2 regions of the Psychrobacillus syltrankelensis genome follow, and region 2 is predicted to be linked to the other one. Evidence: a T-box and tRNA genes for the amino acid it is inferred to sense, from the RefSeq annotation. Region 2 holds a T-box; the other holds one or more tRNA genes.

Region 1 (3,410 bases), 1.4 Mb from region 2:
GAAGCCGGAGCAAGCGTGTATTCTGCATCTGAAACTGCAAGAAATGAGTTCCCTGATTTACAGGTGGAGCAGCGAAGTGCTGTATCTATTGCAAGAAGACTACAAGATCCGCTTGCTGAACTGGTAAAAATCGAACCAAAAGCAGTAGGAGTGGGACAATACCAACATGATGTATCCCAAAAGAAATTGTCAGAATCTCTTTCTTTTATAGTAGAAACAGCTGTTAACCAAGTTGGAGTGAATGTAAATACTGCATCTGCGTCCTTATTGCAATATGTTTCCGGTCTATCTAAAACTGTTGCGGAAAATGTAGTGAACTTGAGAAATGAGCAGGGAAGATTTACATCAAGGGCACAACTGAAGAAAATTCCTCGCTTGGGTGCTAAGACATATGAGCAAGCTATAGGATTCTTACGTGTACCAGACGCTAAAAATCCATTCGATGCTACAGGAATTCACCCTGAAAGCTATAAAGCCGCTGAGCAAGTATTGGAAATTGTAGGCTTAAAAAAATCTCAAATCGGATCAAAAGAAGCTGAAGAGGCTTTGACAAATATAAATATTGTGGAAGTAAGCAGGGAATTAGAAATTGGTGAAATTACTTTAAAAGATATAGTTGAGACATTGATTAAGCCGACTAGAGACCCCCGTGAAGCGTTTCCGCAACCTATTTTGAAAAAAGACGTGCTCAAAATGGAAGATCTTCAAAAAGGTATGGAGCTTCAAGGGACCGTTCGAAACGTTGTAGACTTTGGTGCATTTGTTGATATTGGTGTAAAACAAGATGGGTTAGTTCATATTTCGAAGTTGAAAAAAGGCTTTGTTAAACATCCACTAGATGTTGTCTCCTTAGGTGATATTGTTACAGTGTGGGTCGAACAATACGATGCGAATAAAGGAAAGGTTTCTTTAACCATGCTTCCACCGGAACAACAACTATAAAAAAACAATGGTTGTCCAATGACTTATTCATTGGACAATCTCTTTTTAATCTTGGGTTCAATGCAAATTATGACGGAAATTTACCGAGGTATATTTAATAGGAGAGATACAAATGACAGATGAAAAACTTTATGAATTAATATGTAGTGTATCAAAGAGAGTCTTTGGGAAAGACTTTCAACATGAAGCATATTTTAATAATCGCCTTCGAACGACCGGAGGAAGATACATGCTTCGGTCTCATCATATCCAAATAAATCCTCTTGTGTATAAAAAACATGGGATGGAAGAATTGATTGGTGTGATAAAGCATGAATTGTGCCATTATCATTTACATATAGAAGGAAAAGGTTATAAACATGGAGATAAGGATTTTAAGGAGCTATTAACAAGAACCAAATCTCCAAGATTTTGTTCTACTCTTGTTGAAAGTACTAAACGCTCAAGAACTAAAATTTATACTTATCAATGTAGAAAATGTTCATTAATATATAATCGGAAAATTCAATTAAACACGAACAAATATAGATGTGGTAAGTGTTTAGGAGACTTAGTTTTAATTTCAATGAAAAATTCTAATTAAATTTCGAAAAAGTAGTTGACGTTTGTTAAAAGGCTCTCTATAATAGAAAAAGTCGAGTAAAACAAAACGACAAAAATTATTCCGAAGTAGCTCAGTGGTAGAGCAATCGGCTGTTAACCGATTGGTCGTAGGTTCGAGTCCTACCTTCGGAGCCATTATGGCCCCTTGGTCAAGCGGTTAAGACACCGCCCTTTCACGGCGGTAACACGGGTTCGAATCCCGTAGGGGTCATTTATATATTTTAAGTTTTAGAGGTCCCGTGGTGTAGCGGTTAACATGCCTGCCTGTCACGCAGGAGATCGCCGGTTCGATCCCGGTCGGGACCGCCATGTTGGGGTATAGCCAAGCGGTAAGGCAACGGATTTTGATTCCGTCATGCCCTGGTTCGAATCCAGGTACCCCAGCCATTTTACTTCGAGCCATTAGCTCAGTTGGTAGAGCATCTGACTTTTAATCAGAGGGTCGTAGGTTCGAATCCTACATGGCTCATCATTTTGTTGTTGACAATCTCGGTTTACGAGAGTATAGTAAGTAGTGTCCTAATGAATAACTACGCGGTCGTGGCGGAATGGCAGACGCGCTAGGTTGAGGGCCTAGTGGGGGATAACCCCGTGGAGGTTCAAATCCTCTCGGCCGCACCAAAGCACATTATGCGCCCGTAGCTCAATTGGATAGAGCGTCTGACTACGGATCAGAAGGTTGTGGGTTCGACTCCTGCCGGGCGCGCCAAACAACAACAACAACAACTTGAATTTTATATATGCGGGTGTAGTTTAGTGGTAAAACCTCAGCCTTCCAAGCTGATGATGAGAGTTCGATTCTCTTCACCCGCTCCATTATCTTAAACCATTAATACATGAACATTGAAAACTGAACATGCAAAACGTTAAGAAATATAGCTTGAAAGACTAACTTTGTTAGTTTGATAGCAAAACAATTTTGACATCATTTAATGATGATGCCAGCAAAACAAAATGAGCTTTTTAAGTTCTCTATTATGGAGAGTTTGATCCTGGCTCAGGACGAACGCTGGCGGCATGCCTAATACATGCAAGTCGAGCGAATGATGAAGAAGCTTGCTTCTTCTGATTTAGCGGCGGACGGGTGAGTAACACGTGGGCAACCTGCCCTGTAGATTGGGATAACTCCGGGAAACCGGGGCTAATACCGAATAATCCATTTCCTCACATGTGGAAATGTTAAAAGACGGTTTCGGCTGTCACTACAGGATGGGCCCGCGGCGCATTAGCTAGTTGGTGAGGTAACGGCTCACCAAGGCGACGATGCGTAGCCGACCTGAGAGGGTGATCGGCCACACTGGGACTGAGACACGGCCCAGACTCCTACGGGAGGCAGCAGTAGGGAATCTTCCACAATGGACGAAAGTCTGATGGAGCAATGCCGCGTGAGTGAAGAAGGTTTTCGGATCGTAAAACTCTGTTGTGAGGGAAGAACAAGTACGAGAGTAACTGCTCGTACCTTGACGGTACCTCATTAGAAAGCCACGGCTAACTACGTGCCAGCAGCCGCGGTAATACGTAGGTGGCAAGCGTTGTCCGGAATTATTGGGCGTAAAGCGCGCGCAGGCGGTCCTTTAAGTCTGATGTGAAATCCCACGGCTCAACCGTGGAAGGTCATTGGAAACTGGGGGACTTGAGTACAGAAGAGGAAAGCGGAATTCCAAGTGTAGCGGTGAAATGCGTAGAGATTTGGAGGAACACCAGTGGCGAAGGCGGCTTTCTGGTCTGTAACTGACGCTGAGGCGCGAAAGCGTGGGGAGCAAACAGGATTAGATACCCTGGTAGTCCACGCCGTAAACGATGAGTGCTAAGTGTTAGGGGGTTTCCGCCCCTTAGTGCTGCAGCTAACGCATTAAGCACTCCGC
Region 2 (3,410 bases):
TGTGGAAAAGGTGGTAGGTCCTAATTAAAACTAAAATCAATTATCCATTTATCTATTTTTTTATGGAACCCAATGTCGTTTTTGTTTATCACATGGAAACACAAAAATATGTAACAATTTCGGATTTGAAAGATATTGGCAGATGGGAGACATTTGAACTTAATCATACAGAAAGCTTTGAAACGTTCAACTACAAGAAAAGCCAGCCAGTTGAAGGAAAAGGATTCATGATAAATCAGGATGATATGAACAAGATGGTGGAAGAAATAAATAAGCATATTCAAAAAAGCCGACATATGAAGGGGGTGGTGAATCAATTTGGTGCTGTACATATCGTAACTTCAGAGTCTGTTGCAGGTTCTTTAAGAGTAGGAGTTGAAAGACCAAAGACTGTAATTGGATTTCCAGACTCCTTTTCGATTGGCCCATTGTGGAAGTTAGATGAAAAAATTGGTCAAAGCTTTCGTGAGGAATGGCTATTTGAAAATATTAACTTTGAGCAAGATGATTATGAATATGAAAATAAGTTTAACAATACACTGCGTGAGATTGAGGATATAGCTAATAATGTTCCAATCTATATTTGGTGTGGTAATAATGCTGATGAACAAACAGGTCTTCGTTTTTACCTCTATTTATTGCGAGAAAAGACAAATGATATTTTTCTTATGAACTCTACTGAATTCTATAAGAAATATAGTGCTACTGAAGAAGTGCAACCTATTTTGCATACAGCTCAAATTGATCCGAAAAATCTAAGATTATTTTTTGAAAAAAATAAAGAGAATAAACCATTATCTCCTAAAAAACGACTTCAATTTCATAGGGAATGGGAAAAACTATCCCAATCTAAAGAAGTGTTACGTTTGTGGAAAGACGATAAAATTAAATGTATATCAGAAGATCATTATGATCCACTCATTATCGAAACAATTGAAAAGCTCCATCATAAACAAGGAACGAAAGAATTTATAAGGACTGGAACTGTGATTGGAGAAATCTGGACACAAAAGGAAGCTTATATGGATTATTTCTTTTTAGAATATAGGATTCGGCATTTAGTATACAGTGGTGTACTCGAGTTAAAAGGAATACCTAAATCAATGAGACATTATAGTATAAAGCTTCGGTAGTTCTTAATTACATAAAAATTATAAAAATAAACCAATAAAGGAATTGTAGTGAAATACAATTCAATTATTCATTGACTCAACCATTTAGTTACGATATAGTTTTCTTAATTATCTAATATCAAATATACGGCTAAGAAGAGAAGAGTAGTTTTGATCCATTATTTCCAGAGAGCTCCTATAGGTGAGAAGGAGTAATAATGTTCTTAATGAAAAAAGTCTCTGAGCTTCGCACGGATCTAAAATTTTTTAGTGATACTGCGACGGGATCTCCCGTTAAAGAGATAGGGTATAATCAATTTTTTAAAAATTGCCGTACCCGAAGAGGTTGATGTGGCAACATATCAATAAACTGAGGTGGTAACACGAAGCTAATGGCTCTCGTCCTCAAGATGAATAATCTTGGGGGTGGGAGTCTTTTTGTTGTTTTTCGTATAAATTTTATAATTCAAATTGCATTAAAAAAAATATAGACTGGAGTGAAATACAATGAGTAATGAACAAAATACTCAAAGAACAGAGAAATTAGAGACATTAAGAAATCAAGGAATTCATGTATACCCAGAAAAATTTTCAGCGAATTATGAACTTCATGAAGCGGCAATGCTTCAAGACGGAACATCTGGAGTTCGAGTTGCTGGAAGAATAATGAGTATTAGAAACTTCAGTAAATTGAGTTTCATTACGCTTTCAAACATTCATGGAAACTTACAGCTTCTTTTTAAAAAAGAGGAAATAGGGGAAGATTCATTTTATCAATTCCATCATTTATTGGATATTGGAGATTTTATCGGTGTGGAAGGACATATGTATACAACTAAAACGAAAGAGAAAACACTGCGTATGGAGAGCTATGTGTTTCTTGGAAAGGCATTGAAAACTCTTCCAGAAAAATGGCACGGATTAAATAATGTAGAACTTCGATATAGACAGCGTTACTTAGATTTAATCATGACAAAGGATACTCAAAATCGTTTATTAGTAAGAACTAAAATGGTACGTGCCATTCGTAGATTCTTTGAAGACTCAGATTTTTTGGAAGTAGAAACGCCGGTATTACAGCATACTTCCTCCGGTGCACTAGCTAAACCTTTCAGTACATATCATTATTCTTTAGATACTGAATTAAACCTAAGGATTGCCCCGGAAACCTACTTAAAAAGACTAATTGTAGGTGGTTTTACCAAAGTATTTGAAATAGCAAAGTGCTTTAGAAATGAAGGGATCAGCCCTCAGCATCTGCAGGAGTTTACTATGGTTGAAGGATACGCAGCATACTGGAATTATGAGGATACGATGAAATTAATGCGTGAAATGTTTCTGTATGTACTTGAGAAAACTTTTAATACAACGATAATTACAATGCATGGTCAAACAATTGACTTCTCATTAGAATGGGAGATTGTCTCGTTTAGAGATCTAATATTAAAAGACACTGGTATTGATATAATCCTATTCATGGACGTTAAAGAACTATATCAAGAAACAAAAAGAAAAAATATCAACTTAGAACATTCGGATATTCATTCATTAGGGAGAGGAAATTTAATTGATCTTCTATACAAAAAAATGTGTCGTCCTCAACTTATAAAACCAACATTTTTAGTTCAGCACCCTATCGATTTATCTCCGTTAGCAAGAGCTAATGATGATAACCCTACTCTTACAGATCGATTCCAATTAGTCGTGAATGGTGCTGAAATTATTAATGCCTATTCTGAGCTGGTTGATCCAATCGAACAAAGAAAAAGGTTAGAAGCTCAAGCTCTTCTTAAGAGTAATGGAGATGTAGAAGCTATGGAGATGGATGAAGATTATCTAATAGCCATGGAATATGGTATGCCACCCATATCTGGATGGGGATTCGGCATTGAACGCCTACTAATGGTACTAACTGATTGTGATACGATCAAAGATTGTGTTTTATTTCCGTTAACTAAAAAATTATAAACTTCATGAAATTGAATCTTTTGGTATATAAATATTAATGGGTTTCAAATAGGTTGATGGAATACTAAAATAACATTTTATACTCTATGGCACAATGATTCATCAAACTTCCTTTCCAGCTATAGTTTTCACTACTTTTTTCTGAAGGCATTTTCATTATCTATGGTGTAGAACCTTTTGCGCTTACTAGATGAACAACGAGGATGTTAGATTAATAAGCAGGTAAAATAAAATACATGTCGAAATAGTCAATATCACAAGTTACCAACTAATAGACAAATATTGAAAGAAAATGAGGTGTTGAACTTGGTAAAAACGAAAGAAAAAAAT

Evidence for each region. The T-box of region 2 lies ahead of lysS (lysine--tRNA ligase). A T-box ahead of a tRNA ligase gene usually reads a tRNA of that ligase, here a tRNA-Lys.
Region 1: it encodes a tRNA-Lys, which carries the amino acid that the T-box ahead of lysS (lysine--tRNA ligase) is inferred to sense. The anticodon was not compared.

What each region holds. Positions count from the first base shown of each region.
Region 1 covers NZ_CM144227.1:3,150,094-3,153,503, forward strand. Annotated here, with positions in the region: gene ACTSKG_RS15415 (Tex family protein) at 1-942, shown strand, start outside; gene ACTSKG_RS15420 (SprT family protein) at 1,055-1,525, shown strand; tRNA gene ACTSKG_RS15425 (tRNA-Asn) at 1,606-1,680, shown strand; tRNA gene ACTSKG_RS15430 (tRNA-Glu) at 1,685-1,756, shown strand; tRNA gene ACTSKG_RS15435 (tRNA-Asp) at 1,779-1,854, shown strand; tRNA gene ACTSKG_RS15440 (tRNA-Gln) at 1,858-1,932, shown strand; tRNA gene ACTSKG_RS15445 (tRNA-Lys) at 1,942-2,014, shown strand; tRNA gene ACTSKG_RS15450 (tRNA-Leu) at 2,080-2,166, shown strand; tRNA gene ACTSKG_RS15455 (tRNA-Arg) at 2,178-2,254, shown strand; tRNA gene ACTSKG_RS15460 (tRNA-Gly) at 2,288-2,361, shown strand; rRNA gene ACTSKG_RS15465 (16S ribosomal RNA) at 2,520-3,410, shown strand, end outside.
Region 2 covers NZ_CM144227.1:621,103-624,512, forward strand. Annotated here, with positions in the region: gene ACTSKG_RS03190 (DUF1835 domain-containing protein) at 93-1,133, shown strand; T-box leader at 1,257-1,522, shown strand; gene lysS (lysine--tRNA ligase) at 1,620-3,080, shown strand; gene lepB (signal peptidase I) at 3,387-3,410, shown strand, end outside.